DNA from 2 places in the Komagataeibacter sp. FNDCF1 genome. Region 1 is predicted to be linked to the other one. Evidence: riboswitches for the same ligand, from Rfam matches in the RefSeq annotation. Region 1 holds a riboswitch; the other holds the start of a gene.
The links. A riboswitch is a leader RNA that binds a small molecule or an ion and turns the genes downstream of it on or off. The one in region 1 is predicted to bind cobalamin.
Positions count from the first base shown of each region.

Region 2: it holds a riboswitch for cobalamin, as region 1 does, so the genes downstream of both, LDL32_RS10460 (CbtA family protein) here and LDL32_RS10995 (carbohydrate porin) in region 1, are expected to answer to the same signal.

Region 1 is NZ_JAIWOT010000001.1:2,318,937-2,326,534, reverse strand. It holds gene phoU (phosphate signaling complex protein PhoU) at 155-868, shown strand; gene LDL32_RS11010 (response regulator) at 865-1,590, shown strand; gene LDL32_RS11005 (peptide deformylase) at 1,587-2,096, opposite strand; gene LDL32_RS11000 (hypothetical protein) at 2,117-2,749, opposite strand; gene LDL32_RS10995 (carbohydrate porin) at 2,976-4,475, opposite strand; cobalamin riboswitch at 4,698-4,924, opposite strand; gene LDL32_RS10990 (ribokinase) at 4,955-5,899, opposite strand; gene LDL32_RS10985 (23S rRNA (adenine(2030)-N(6))-methyltransferase RlmJ) at 5,983-6,834, opposite strand; gene LDL32_RS10980 (YidH family protein) at 7,089-7,472, opposite strand; gene LDL32_RS10975 (ketosteroid isomerase-related protein) at 7,547-7,598, opposite strand, start outside.
Region 2 is NZ_JAIWOT010000001.1:2,208,102-2,215,699, reverse strand. It holds gene ahcY (adenosylhomocysteinase) at 1-13, opposite strand, end outside; gene LDL32_RS10480 (dipeptidase) at 94-1,125, opposite strand; gene LDL32_RS10475 (aldo/keto reductase) at 1,320-2,153, shown strand; gene LDL32_RS10470 (transglycosylase SLT domain-containing protein) at 2,397-3,446, shown strand; gene LDL32_RS10465 (peroxiredoxin) at 3,497-4,114, shown strand; cobalamin riboswitch at 4,145-4,292, shown strand; gene LDL32_RS10460 (CbtA family protein) at 4,358-5,083, shown strand; gene LDL32_RS10455 (lysophospholipid acyltransferase family protein) at 5,234-6,355, shown strand; gene LDL32_RS10450 (EAL domain-containing protein) at 6,435-7,598, shown strand, end outside.

The DNA of each region.
Region 1 (7,598 bases):
ATCTTTTTATTTCATTATTATGTGCCAGCGCGGGCGGGTATGACATCGCCTTGAACAAATGCGGGACCGATATAGTATACTCGTGTGGCGTATCGTAAGCCCGGATATCGGGCATATCCCGCATAAATGTGCGGACAGGTGGAAAGGTTTGCGGGTGGGACAGGAATCGGCACATATCGTAAGCAGTTACGAACAGGAACTCGAGCAGTTGCGCTCCATGATGGCACGCATGGGCGGGCTGGTGGAACGGCAGACCTCGCAGGCTGTCGCCGCCATTGCCGACATGGATGAAAATGCCGCAGGCATCGCCTCCGACCTCGACCCCCAGGTCGACACGCTGGAGCGCGACGTGGAGGCCATGGTCATCCGCATCCTCGCCCTGCGCTCACCCGTGGCGGAAGATCTGCGCGAGGTTGTCTCCGCACTCAAGATCACGGGGGACATGGAACGCATCGGGGACTGCGCGGCTTCCATCGCCCGGCGTTCGCTGCGCGTGGAACTGGTGAACTCGCGCGTCTCTCTCAGTGGCCTGCGTGGCATGGGGCGGCTGGTGCAGGACAACCTGCGCCGTGCGATCGATGCACTCAGCCAGCGCAATGCCGGCCTTGCGCGTGAAGTCTGGCAGTCCGACACGGCGGTGGATGAACTCTACAACGCCATGTTCCGTGAACTGGTTACCTACATGATGGAAGACCCGCGCAACATCGGCGCCTGCACCCACCTGCTGTTCATTGCCAAGAACCTTGAGCGTATCGGCGATCACGCCACCAATATTGCCGAGCGCGTGTACTACACGGCAACCGGCGAGATCCTGCCGGTGGTTCGCCCGCGCGGCAGCTTTTCGGGGCAGGGGAGCCAGGTGCCGTGAACCCGCAGGTTGACCGGCCGCTGCGCATTCTTGTGGCCGAGGATGATGCCGCCCTGTCCGTCATGCTGTCCTACAACCTTGAAGCGGCGGGGCATGCCGTCATGCCGGTGGACAACGGCCTGGACGCCCTGCGGGAGGTAACGGAGTGGAAGCCCGATCTGGTGCTGCTGGACTGGATGATGCCGGGCCTGTCCGGGGTGGATCTGTGCCGCAGGCTGCGCATGGCCACGGCCACGCGTTACCTGCCGGTCATCATGCTGACCGCGCGGGGGGAGGAGCATGATTCCATCCATGCGCTCGATACCGGGGCGGATGACTATCTGGTCAAGCCATGCGGGATGGATGTGTTGCATGCGCGCGTGCGTGCCGTCATGCGGCGGTGCGCCGGACGTGGGGCGGCGGACCAGCATGCCGATGTGCTCGGCTTTGCCGACATAACGGTGGACCATGGTGGCCGCCGGGTCACGCGGGGCGGGAGTACCATCGCCCTTGGCCCCACCGAATACCGGATCCTGCTGCACCTGCTGCGCAACCCGCGCCGGGTGTTCTCACGCGCGGAAATCCTGGCCGCCGCGTGGGATGACCGCATCCATGTGGAGGAACGCACGGTGGATGTACACATCCGCAGGCTGCGTCTCGCCCTGAATGCCAATGGAGGGGCGGACCTGATCCGTACCGTACGCTCCAGCGGCTACATGCTTGATGATGGCAGGGTGGACTAGCCAGCCCCGTTCAGGCGCGCCTGTCGGCTGTAGCGCTTCATTGCCCGGTCGCGCCGCAGGGGGGAGAGGCGGCGCGTCCAGAAAATGCCGTTGATCTGGTCAATTTCGTGCTGCAGGCAGACCGCCAGCAGCCCCCCGGCTTCCTCTTCCATCATGATGCCATCCAGCCCGGTATGGCGCACCCGCACGCGTGCGGGGCGGGTGACGGGAGCATGGATGCCGGGCATGGACACGCTGCCTTCTTCCGCCGTGGCGGTTTCGGTATTGTGCCAGATGATGTCGGGGTTGGCGTAGATGCGCGGGCCGGGGCCATCGGGCAGGTCAATCACCACCAGCCGCAGCGGAATGCCGACGTGACATGCCGTGATGCCTATGCCCGGTGCGGCATGCATGGTCTCCAGCAGGTCACGCGCCAGTTGCGCGGTCCGTGCGCTGGTGGCGTCAACAGGATCGGCCACCTGCTGCAGGCAGGCATGCGGGAAGCGGATGAGCGGCAGGATGGCCATGGCGCGGCATATGGCTCCGTTCAGTACAGGAAGGGACCGTTATCGTCCGGGCTGACATTCGTGTAGTACGGAATGTAGAAGTTCATGCCAAACGGGCTGTAGGTATGGTCCACCCCCGATACGGGGCGCATCGGCTTGACATTGTGTTCGGCCAGACAGTCGTACAGCGTCTCGCGCAGGTGCTGGGTGTCCCTGTCCGATTTGGGTGTACCGAAGAACAGGTCATGGGCGTAGGGTTTGCACGCCTGTGGCGTGTGTTCGTAATAGGTGGCGTAGCGTTCCTGCCTGTTCCTGCTGATATCGGCATCCGATACCCACTGGTGGCTGGCGGCGGTGGTTGTCCATATTTCCTTCCAGCCCGTGCGCATGTGGGGCAGGCGGGCAACGGCCACGCCATCCTGCCGGGTGCCGTCCTGGCGCAGCAGCGTGCCGTGGCAGGACATGACCTGCATGTGGTCGTTATAGACGGCGCTTTTTATCGTGCCATCCTCAAAATGCCGGGCGGGGGATGCGCCGGGCGTGGTCTGGTTGGCAATGGCCACGATGGCGGATGCCACGGCGGGCTGCTGGCAGTAATTCACCATCGGGCGGGGCGTGTGCTGCGCGCAGGCGGCCATACCAAGCGGAAGACATAAAGCAACAAGACGGCGCAATGGTTCTTATCCTTTTTACATTGCGGCACATGGTGATTTCACATGCCCGTGCCATCCGGGGTACAGGAGGGAACACGCCCCCACAACAAGATAAATTTACAAGCCCGGTCTGTGCTTTTGTCTTCTCTTGTCTTCTGGAAGATGACGGGCGGCAGCACTGCCATTCCCTGTCACGGACAGGCCACCCGTCCGGTTGCCATCCTCCTTCACGGGACAGTCGCGCAGGTCAGAAATTTACGCTGGCATGCAGTCCGAATACCGCCTCGTTCCCCGTGCGGCACCAGGGATATGACGGGTCGCTGCCCCCGCCGGCGGGATGCCAGACGTACTGGAAGTCAGGCTGCATCACCATCCATGGCGTGACCTGTGCCTGATAGGTCAGTTCCAGATGGTTCTCGTTGCCCTGCACCAGTGACCCGCTGGTGCGGTCGTATGCGCGCTGGCCCGAACTGGCGCGGCCGATGCCCCAGCCCAGGCCGATGGTGTCGTTGTCGCGACCGCGGAACGGGGCCTTCAGGTTCACGCCCGCGTCAATGGCGAAGCTGATCATGTTGCGGTCGCCGCTGTTGCCGGTGGCGCGCGCGAACACGCCTAGCGAGCGGGCGGAGGTAAGCGAGGGACGCCAGACCATCTGGTCGATGATGCCGTAGACCATCCAGTTGCCCCGGTCCCAGCGCGGGGTGCCGCCACTGGCGCCGAGCGACTGGCCCTGGGTGTTGTAGCGGTAATCGGGAAATTTTGCAGTGTCGTAATAGCCACCCAGCTTGTACACGCCCGGCAGGCCGGGATTTTTTGTGACGTTGGACATGTCATCGGGCTGGGGGTTGAGCGCGTATTGCAGTTCGGTGATCAGCAGCGCGCCGGTGCCCATGTTGAACCGGGTGCCGCTGCCATCATTGGTGGTCTGGTTGGTGGGATCGACCGGGTTGCCGCCCTGGATGCCAAAGGAGTTGGAGCGGTTGCCCGGCGGGTTGTCATCGGCGGCGGCGAACATGAAGGTGAATTTCTCGCTCGGGCGGTAGCGGATGCGCACGGCGGGCGAGGACAGCGGCCAGGACGGGCCGCCCCCATACAGGTTGACCGATGGCGCCATGGGCCAGCCGAAATTGGCATTGAGGTAGAGCGCCCCGTAATCGCTGATCAGGAATTCGGTATCAAGGTCCTGCTGGCCGATCTTCACGTCCAGTTTCCCCCCGAGGAAGGACTGCTGGTACCACAGTTCGAACAGGCGGGTGGAGCGGTCGGCCTCGAACCCGCTTACGGGGTTGAAGTTGTTCAGGTGATCCTGCGAGATGGAGCGCCCGCGCGTCTGCAGCGCGCTGACATTGAACAGCCCGCCCTTCAGGCCGAAGAGCTTTTCGAGATCGACGGTCAGTGTCGGCATTGTCACGCCATCATAGGCGGGGCCGGTGCCTGATCCCTGTCCATCGCCATTGGTGCTGGGGGTGCCGCCGGTGGCGTTGCCCCACAGTTCATCCACTTCCTGAATGTCGAAGCTGATGCCGTGCCTGTACAGCCACGGCCGGGCCCCACCCATGTCACCCAGCAGGTTGCCGCTGGTGTCCGGCCTGTCCTCACCGGCGGTCTTCTCCTGCGCATCGGCCTGCGCGCGCTGGGACTCACGCACCGTTGCCGGGTCGATCTGCTGGATCAGCGGTGTGGAATTGCCCAGGCGGGCGCGCCCGTCGGCAATCTGGGTGCGGGGGACCTGCGCGTGGGCAGTCATGGCGCAGGTGCAGGCTGCAAGTACAGCGCATGGCAGGGCCGTGCGCTGTTGCGGCGTATGGAATATCTTCATGAAAGGGAACATCCCGTCAGGATGGGTCCGGCCCCGATGGAACCGGAAGACTGGCAGCCCCATGCCGGTGCCGCCGCTGGTGCGGTGTAACGGGATTTCAGGTAATCTGGCGCATGCTCTGGCATCCATCTCCGGTCAGGCCCGCCCGGCGACATGGTAAAGGACAACGGCAGGTCTCCTGGCTTGCGGGTCCTTGCATGTCATCCCCCTTCCCGGCCGGGGCCAGTGGTTGCTGCGGCTGCAGCGCCGGATGACGTACTCTCCGCCTACAGTTGCGGGTACAGCTGCCGACTGCGTCCCCGGGCATTCACCCTGCCGGAACTGACGGCATTCCCTTTCTCACCCGTCTGCACGGGACCGTTGACTTGTCGGGCAGGACTATAGCGTTTCCCGATAAGTGTGCAAGATCATGCTTCTGGCTGCTGCGCCAGCAGGGCCTTCACCTCCGGCATCGTGGGGGCGGCCTGCGCCGCGCCCGCGCGCGTCGTGGCCAGCGCGCCGCATGCGGCGGCAAGGCGCACGGCCTGACCCGGCGTGGCGCCCCCCACCAGTGCCGTGGCCAGCCCCGCGTTGAAGCAGTCACCTGCCGCCACCGTATCAATGGCATGAACCCGGAAGGGTGGCACGAACCCCTGCGCGCCGGGCGCGGAATAGACCACACCCCTGTGCCCCAGCTTGATGATAGCGGTGCCTACGCCGCGTCCGTGCAGGATGCGCGCGGCGGCAAGGGCCGTTGTTTCATCCACGGGCATGACGCCGGTCAGGGCAGCGGTTTCGTGTTCGTTGGGGGTCAGGATATCGGCCAGCGCCCAGAGTGCGTCCGGCAGGCCATGCGCGGGGACGGGGGCCGGATCCAGCATGACCGGTATGGCATGCGCCCGCGCGTGGCGCGCCACGGCCAGCATGAGGTCGGGGTCCATTTCCATCTGCATCATGACCAGTCCGGCGCCTGTCAGGGCAGGCAGGATCCGGGGGCAGGATGTGTGGGTATGCGCCATGTTCGCACCGCCATCCACCAGGATCTGGTTCTCGCCCGCATGGTTGATGGTGATGAAGGCCCGCCCGGTGCCCGTGGCGGCATCTTCCAGCAGCCAGCGTGTATCGACCCCGGCATCCTCCAGCGTCGTGCGTGCCATGGTGGCCAGCATGTCACGCCCGGTCCAGCCCGCCAGGGCCACGGCCCGCCCCAGCCTGGCCACTGCCATGGCCTGGTTGGCGCCCTTGCCCCCCAGCCCGGTGGCCGAGGACAGCACATGCATCGTCTCCCCCGGCCGGGCGAAACGGGTAACATGCATGACAAAATCGATATTCGTGCTGCCAATGACGGCAATATGGGCGCTTGGCGTTGACATGGCACAACCTGACACGGACCGGGAAAAAGGCAGGATCAGCCATGCCGCTGCCCGATGCAACCGTGCGGGCGCGGATTGCCGCCTTATTCTGGCACGACCCATTCCACGCTGGCCTGAGCGCCCTCATCGCCCAGAACAGGGCACAGGCTGTCCAGAATGGCGCGCGCGGTGTGATCGAACCGGAAAGGCGGGTTGGCGACCAGCAGGCCGCTGCCATTAAGCCGTGCGGGGTCAAGTGGTGGGCGCAGTGTCAGTTCAAGGGCAAGCAGGTTGCGCTGGCCCGCATCCCTGAGGCTGTTGAGGAAAGCGCGCGTCGGCGCCCGGTGCTTGATGGGGTACCAGGCGGCGACAATGCCGGTGGCAAAGCGCCGTCTGGCCGTGATGATGGCCTGCGCCAGACGGGCAAACTCATCCCTGTGTTCAAAGGGCGGGTCCATGAGTACCAGCCCGCGTTTCGCCTGCCGGGGCGGCAGCAGGGCCGTAATGGCTTCATAGCCGTCCCGGCCGTGCACGGACACGTTGCTGTCGTGCCGGAACAGGCGGCGCAGGCTTTTCTGGTCGTCGGGGTGGAGTTCACAGCAGGTCAGCGTATCGCCGGGGCGAAGCATGCGGGCGACGACGGTGGGGGAGCCGGGATAGAACAGCCTGCCGTCATGCGCCCCGATCACGGCCCTGACCATATCCAGCCATTGCCGCAGGGCGGGGGGCATTGCCGGATCGGATGGCAGGTCCAGCAGGCGGCCGATGCCGTCGCGCCATTCCCCGGTTGCCTGGGCTTCTTGCCCCGAGAGATCATACAGGCCGATACCCGCATGCGTGTCCAGCACCGCAAGGGGGGACGGCTTACGCCCCAGCGCGTCGATCAGCGCCACAAGCAGGGCGTGTTTCATGACATCGGCAAAATTGCCCGCGTGATAGCTGTGCCTGTAGTTCACCGTTTTCCTGCCCCGAAAGCCCGCACCCCAGCAGCGGGGTGCAGCGGAGTGTTAATGCATGCCGGTGTTTTTTTTCATGCCGGGCCCGGTCGGGCTGGCGGCCTGCCGATGCGCTGGCATGGCAGGGCTCGCGCCCCGGCGCATGACCGATGAAGAATGAAGGCCCCTGAATGCCGCCTGCCCTGTAAAAAGGTGGCGTTCACTGGCTGCAACGATGTGGGAAGAAGGTTCCTGATGGCGTATGCCGCAGTTCATCAGGTATGCAATACGGTATAACTCAGATAGGAGAACAGTATTATTCCAAGGAACATAAGTATTCCTATCATGAGCAGTTCACCACCACGGGCATGGCCGCTCTGTATGTCCTTGGCGTCGATTGCCGTGCGGGTCTGACGGTAACGCAACGTGGAGACCAGCATCATGGTGCCGCCCAGCACAACAAGGACCAGTCCCACCGTGTTACCCAGAACATGCCCGCCGGTGGAGAAGCGGCGCGAGGTCAGGGTAGCGGAAGCGATCTGGAGGAAAAGATCGAATTTTTCCACCAGAAAGCCAAAGGCCATGACCGCCAGTGCCGTGCGGACCCATGCGAGAAATGTCCGTTCATTCGCCGCATGATCTGTATAGCGGGGTATCATCGGGCTGGACTTTCACTATTCCGCATGGGGCGCTGGCCTGTCTTGCTGTTGGCCCTGAATGCAGGGCGGGACCTTTATTTCGAAACCTGGTCTATCCAGTCAGTCAGGTTGTAGTAATTGGAAATG
Region 2 (7,598 bases), 110 kb from region 1:
TGCTGGTGGTCATTTTTTATCCTGTGTCTGTCAATTCGGCACAGGATATAGCCGTTCGTGCGCGACTGATCCAGAGCAGGCGGCATTTCATGTTCACGCCATCGTGCGGGCGACCTCTTCCGCCTGTTTCAGGATGCGCAGGAAATTCTCGCCCCACAGTGCGGCGATCTGGCCGTTGTCATAGCCCCGGCTGCGCAGTTCCGCCGTCAGATTGCCGGACTGGGAGGCATCGGCCCAGCCGCGTATGCCGCCCCCGCCATCGAAATCGGACGAGATGCCGACATGGTCGATACCGATTCGTTTTACCGCATAATCGATATGGTCCACGAAGTCGGCCACTGTGACCGGGCGCATCTCGCGCACGTCACGCGGGCGCAGGAAGGCATCCATCGCGGTAATATGGATCACCCCGCCGCAGGCCTTCAGCGCATCAAGCTGGCCATCATCAAGGTTGCGCGGGTGGTCGCACAGCGCCCGCACGCATGAATGGCTGGCAAAGACCGGCGCGCGGGACAGTTCCGCCGCCTGCATCATCGTTGTGCGCGCGGTGTGCGATACGTCGACCAGCATGCCCAGGCGGTTCATCTCGGTGATCGCGTCCCGCCCCAGCGCGGACAGGCCGCCATGCAGGCTGTCGGGATCGTTGAGGTGGTGCATGGGCCGTGCCGAATCGGCCAGCTGGTTGTGGCCGTTATGGGTCAGGGTCATGTAGCGTGCGCCCAGGGCGCGGAAGCGCGCGATGAGCGAGAGATCCTCCCCCATCGCATAGCCGTTCTCCACTGCCGGGATGATGGCGATGTCACCCGCCGCATGGGCCGTGCGCACCGCTGCCGCCGTATCGCATACCTGCACGCCCGCATTCTCGCCCGTGCGGGCGATCACGCCCAGCATGTCCAGCGCCCGAGCGCTGGCCGCCGCATGGCCGGCGGCATCGCGCGCATCCTGCCCCACATAGGCGACAAGGCAGGCCGCCCCCAGTCCGCCTGCCCGCATGCGCGGCAGGTCCACCCGGCGCGAGGGCGCGCCGGTGGCGAAGTCACCCCGGTCGGGCCACGGAATGTCGACATGCGTATCGATGGTCAGGAGCGTGGGGTGGGGGGTGGCGTGCGGGGATGGATCGGTCATGGGGTCTCCCTCTCTGGATGGTGATAATGAACCACATGCAACCCGGTCCTGAAAACTGGGCATAAACCGAAACCTGCTTTCTGCCGTTAGGCTTGTCAGCGGCGACCCACGTCCTGCCCCGGCCCGGTTGCCACCCTGCCGTCCATGCGACGGGGTCCCCTGTGTGGTCGGGCGCGTCTGACGAAGGAACCACCATGACCACCATTCCCCTGCTTACCCTTAACGATGGGCATCGTATTCCCGCCATGGGTTTCGGCACCTATCCCCTTGACAACCCGCAGGCCGAGGCCGCGGTGCGCGAGGCGCTGACGGCGGGCTACCGCCTGTTCGACACGGCATCGCGCTACGGCAATGAAAGTGGTGTGGGCACCGGGCTGGTCAGCTTTGATGTGGGGCGGGAAGATATTTTCGTCACCACCAAGCTGCGTGGGTCCGACCAAGGGTTTGACAGCACGCTGCGCGCATTTGATGCCAGTCTCGCGCGGCTGAAGATGAGCTATGTCGACCTCTACCTGATTCACTGGCCCCTGCCGATGAAGGACCAGTATGTCGAAAGCTGGAAGGCGATGATCCGCCTGCGCGACGAGGGGCGGGTGCGCTCGATCGGCGTGTCCAACTTCCTGCCCGAGCACCTGCAGCGCCTTGTGGATGAAACCGGGGTGACACCCGCAGTCAACCAGATTGAAATGCATGCGGATTTTGCCCAGGGCACGCTGCTGGCCATGCATGAAAAGATGGGCATCCTGACCGAAGCCTGGAGCCCGCTGGGCCGCGGCAAGCTGCTGGAAAACCCGGTAGTGCAGCGTGTGGCGTCCCGGCATGGCAAGTCCACGGCCCAGGTCCTGCTGCGCTGGGTCATCGACCGCGGTGCGGTCCCCATTCCCAAAAGCGCGCACCCCGAACGCATGCGGGCCAACCTGCACGCTTTCGATTTCCAGCTGACTGCGGACGACATGCGTGACCTCGCCACGCTGGACAGCCCGCACAACCGTACCGGCGGCGATCCCGCCACCTATGTGGAGGAATGATCCTTACGCCTGCGCCCGTGTCCGTCTCGTGGTGTGACGGCAGGCCAGGATTGCACAAGCGCAGGCCGGCCTGTTATGGTGCGCCGCCCGTCCCGTCGGGCGGGCCGTACCGGCACGTCCGCCATGGGAGCATGGGCGGCATGAGCGGGATCACGGCACCACATGGCAGCAACGCAGGCAGTCGCGGCATCTGACGGAGGGCGCGCGCCCTCTCCATCGTCTTCCCCATCCTGCCGGCGCGCCATGCGGTGGCTGGCGCTGGGTCTGGCCGGTGCGCTGGCAGCCTGCGCCAGCAGCGGCCCTCGCGAAATGAGTGAGGAGCAGATGATCCACGAGGCCGATTCCTATCGCGCCCGTGCCCATACCAGCTACGCCCCGCCCGGCCCGCCGGAGGACCCCTGGGGCCCCTATATCAATGAAGCCTCGCAGCGTTTCGATGTGCCGGCGATCTGGATCCGGCAGGTCATGCAGCGCGAGTCGGGGGGGCAGCTTTACCGCAATGGGGAATTCGTCACCTCGCTGCCCGGCGCGATGGGGCTCATGCAGCTCATGCCCCCCACCTATGACGAAATGCGTGCGCGCTACAGTCTCGGCCCCGATGCGTTCGAGCCGCACGACAATATCGTGGCAGGCACCGCCTATATCCGCGAGATGTACGACATCTACGGCTCCCCCGGTTTCCTGGCCGCCTATAACAGCGGGCCCGGACGGCTGGATGATTTTCTTGACCGCTACCACACCCTGCCCAAGGAAACGCGCGATTACGTGGCCTCCATCGGGCCGAAAATCGCCGGAAGTTCGCCGGTCAACCGCTCACAGGCCGACCTGCTGATCGAATCGCGCGCCTTTGCCCGCGCCCAGGCCGCCCAGAACAGCCGGGGCGGGCGCAGCCGGGGCCGCCAGCTGCTGGCCTCCGTGCCCGGTGGCACCGCAGCCGATACCCCCCCGCCCGAGGCGGCGGCCGTACGGGCGGCATGGAGCGCGCGTGAGCAGAGCGGCATCGTACCCATGGCCGCGGCCGGCACCCAGCCCGGCGTGATCACCATGGCGACTGGCCATGGCTGGATGGTGCAGGTCGGGGCCTATGGCTCGGCCGGGCAGGCGGAACATGCGGCAGGGCAGGCACGGGCCAGGATTTCGGCCAGCGGGGTGCATACGCAGGTCGCAAGCGTTGCATCGCATCATGGTCATGTCTATCGTGCAAGGCTGACCGGCCTATCGCACGAGGCTGCGGAACAGGCCTGCCAGAAGCTGGGTGGCTCCGGCTGCCAGGTCCTGCCGCCAGCCACATGATGGCCCGGCCACATGATGGCATTGACCCCGTATCCGGGGTGTGAGGAACCATGAGGTATTTTTACAGGCGTTCCCGCTGGTCCCTGCCGGGGCTGTGCCTTCCGCTTGTGGGTGTGATGGCGTTCGCGGGCTTCATCTGCTTTTCCCCCGCGCGCGCGGCCCTGCCGGTTGGCAGTCAGGCGCCCCTGTTCGATGCACAGGCCACGCGCAATGGCAGCGAGTTCAGTTTCCGCCTGGCCGATGCGCTGCGGCAGGGGCCGGTGGTGCTGTATTTCTATCCGGCCGCCTTTACCCGTGGCTGCACCATCGAAGCGCATGAATTCGCCGATGCGATGGACCAGTACAAGGCGCTGGGGGCCTCGGTCATCGGCGTGTCCACCGATGACATGCCGACACTGGACCGCTTTTCGGTCAGCGAGGGGCATGGCCGCTTCCCCGTCGCGGCCGACCCGCAGGGCCAGATCGCACGACTGTATGACAGCCGCCTGCCGCTGCTCAACCGCGCCAGCCGCACATCCTATGTCATCGCCCCCGATGGCAAGGTGGTGTACGCCTACAGCGCCCTGTCTCCCAACGGACATGTCGGCCGCACGCTCGATGCGTTGCGGCAGTGGCGCGCGGCACAGGGCAGTGCCAGCCCGGTTTCCCTGCCACCAGCGGCAAAATAGGGTGCATGCCCCTTTGTGTTTGACTTGGGGGCAGGGCGCGTTATTGACTGATCCCGCGTCATCCGCAGGGGAGAAGCCGGTGTGAAACCGGCACGGTCGCGCCACTGTATACCGCGTGTCGCATGCGGAAGTCAGACCTCTCCGGCGGATCAGGATATCATTCCGTTACGGGACGCGCTTTCCCGACAGGAGCTCTGAACCCATGTCCCTTTCATTCCCCCCTGCGCGCCACGGTGCCGCCTGATGGCCGGCCGTCTTCTGCTGCGTGGCATGCTGGCCGGCATCCTTGCCGCCTGTCTTGCCTTCCTTTTCGCCCGGGTGTTCGGGGAACCGCAGGTCAATCTGGCCATTGCCTTTGAATCGGCACGGGATGCCGCCGCCGGTGAACCGCCGGAGCCTGAACTGATCAGCCGTGGGGTGCAGGCCACCTTTGGCATGCTGACGGCCGCCATCATGTATGGCGCGGCCTATGGCGGGCTGTTCTCGCTGGTATTTGCCGCCGCCTACGGGCGGCTTGGCCGCTTTTCGCCACGCATGCTGGCCCTGCTGCTGGCGGGGGCGGGTTTCCTTGCGGTGGTGCTGGTGCCGGGCCTGAAATACCCGGCCAATCCCCCCGCCGTGGGCCAGCCCGCAACCCTCGGGCTGCGCACCGCGACCTATTTCGAGATGGTCATCTTCTCGCTCTGTGCCCTGACGCTGGCCGTGCTGGCGGGCCGCAAGCTGGCGGCAGGCCTGGGCAACTGGGGGGGCACGCTATGTGGCGCGGCACTGTTCGTGGTGCTGGTTGCCGTGTTGCAGGCCGTGCTGCCCGACTTCAATGAAGTGCCTGACAATTTTCCCGCCAGCGTGCTGTGGCGCTTCCGTGAAGCGGCGCTGGGCATGCAGCTGGTACTGTGGGGGGGACTCGGGCTGCTGTTCGGTGTCATGGCCGACCGCATGCTGGCGCGCCGGTCCGTCCGTTACGGCTGAGTATACGCAGGCCCCGGCGTGCGGCCTGCCGACGGGGAGGGACGAAGCGTGACGGTGGCCGGGCGCGGCGTTGCATGCATGGCACGCCAGCCGCCCGCCCCGTCTGCCCCATATTGTCGCACGCCATGATGAAGGGCTATGGATAGGCGCATGATCGCCGATTTCATCCGCCGTCTTGCCCGGCGCCGTTCTTCATCGCCCGTCCAGTCCCGGCCTGCGCCGCGTGCCGCGCGTCAGGTGATTGCGCCCGAAGCCGGTTCGGTTGCAGCGCATGCCATTGCAACCGCGACGGTCGTGCCGTCGGGGCGCGCGCGCGCATGCATGCGCACCGCACGCGGGGTGGGCAGGCTTGCGGCCATTACCGTCTGGGTTCCGCTCTCGGTCGGGTTCGAGGCGGTGCTGCTGCTGGTGCCCGGCACAGCCAAGATCCGCTGGACGCGCATGGTCTGGGGCGGGCTGTGCCTGCTGCTGTCGCTGCGCATACGGGTGGTTGGCCGCAGGGCGGGCGGCGTGGGCGGGCGCAGGGCGCGCCAGCGTGGCGAGCGGCCCGTCATCTATGTGTCCAACCATTCCACATGGCTTGACGTGCCAGTGCTGGGCACGGTGCTGCCCTCCAATTTCGTGGCCAAGGGCGATATCGAGGGCTGGCCCATCATGGGGCTGGTCTCGCGCATTGGCCGGACCATATTCGTCAGCCGCCAGCGCAGCACGACCGGGCGCGAGCGTGACGAGATGCTGCACCGGCTGATGGTCGAAGGCGATAACCTGATCCTGTTCCCCGAGGGGACATCATCGGACGGTTCACGTGTCCTGCCGTTCCTGTCGGCCTTTTTCGCCATTGCCAAGCCGCCGCGCCTGCCACCGGGCAAGGCCCCGGCCGAACCGGAAAGCGAGGCCGCGGCCATTGCCGCCCGCCCCGGCATGACGCCGCTGATCCAGCCTGTCTCGGTCGTGTATGACCAGCTGGAGGGCGTGCCGGTCAACCGCACGCGCAGGCCGGTCTTTGCATGGTATGGGGACATGGAGCTTGGCCCGCATGTGTGGCAGCTGCTCAAGTGGCGGTCGATGCGCGCGACCGTGCTGCTGCACCCCGCACTTGATCCCGATGATTTCCCCAGCCGCAAGGCGCTGGCCCAGGCGGCCTGGCGGGCCGTGGCCGCCGGTGCGGCGGAACTGCGCCAGAACGTGCCCCAGCCGGAAAATGAAAGCGCCTATGCCTGCCGCCCGCTGGCGGGCATGCTGCCCCAGGACCTGGAGCGCCGCCGGGACTGACCGGTTTGTGTCAGGATTGAGGCATGTCATTTTCCGCGTGGCCCGTGCATACTAGGGTCGGGCGCGGATCTGCGGGTCCATGCGCCTGTGGCCTGACCGCAATCCGGTCGGCTGCCATGCCTGGTGCTGCCAGGATACAGTGATCTCATATGGTGCGGACCATACCCGTGCCAATGCTCTGGAGTTTACGGTGGATCAGCCGAAAATTAGCGCCGATGTCCTGCTTTCAGCCATGGAACAGGCCATTGATCCCATGGTCGTGATTGATGAGCATAACATCGTCATCCTGTTCAATGCCGCGGCCGAACGGATATGGGGCCTGCCGCGTGCACAGGTGATTGGCCAGAACGTAAGCTGCCTTGTGCCCATTGCCGAGCGCGCGCAGCATGACGGCTACATCGACCGCAACCGTGAGACCGGGATCGGCCGGATCGTCGGTACATCGCGGGAGGTGGAGTTCACGCGCGCCAATGGCGAATATGTGTGTGGCGAACTGTCCATTTCCCGCGTGCAGCTGGCCGGTACGAGCAAGATCTACTACATCGCCGTCATGAAGGATGTGACGGAGCAGAGCCGTCAGCGCAAGATCCTGATCCTGCAGAACGACATCCTCCAGGCACTGGCGTCCGACCTGAGCATACAGGAGGTGGGTGATCTGCTGTGCCGCCGGGTGGACGGTTTCGTGCCCGACGGCGTGGGGGCGCTCATGCTGCTCGACCGCTCGCGGCGCAGGCTTGTGGTCTCGGCCGCCCCCGGCATGCCCAACCGCTACCGTACGGCGCTGGACGGCATGGAACTGACCCCCGAACAGGTCGAGATGCTGCGCAGCAAGCCCGACAGCGCCAACGCGGTGATATGGGATGGCCATGTCAACCTTGCGCGTTCGCTGGGGCTGGAGCAGTGCTGCGCGTCAGCCATCATTTCGCGCAGCGGGCAGGTCATGGGCATTTTCGCGCTGTACCTGCGCGAAAGCGGGACGGACGTGGCATGGCCGCAGCGCGTGGTGTCAACCTGCATGCCCTTCTGCGCGCTGGCGATCGAGCAGAACGAGACGCGCCAGCACATTGCCCAGCTTTCCAATTTCGACAGCCTGACCGGGCTGCTCAACCGCACGTCGCTGCATAATGTCATCGAGCGCCTGATCATGCGCGGCGGGGACAGCCGGTTCACGCTGTTCATGGTCGACATAGACCGCTTCCGTGACATCAACGATGCGCTGGGCCATGTGAACGCCGACCGTTTC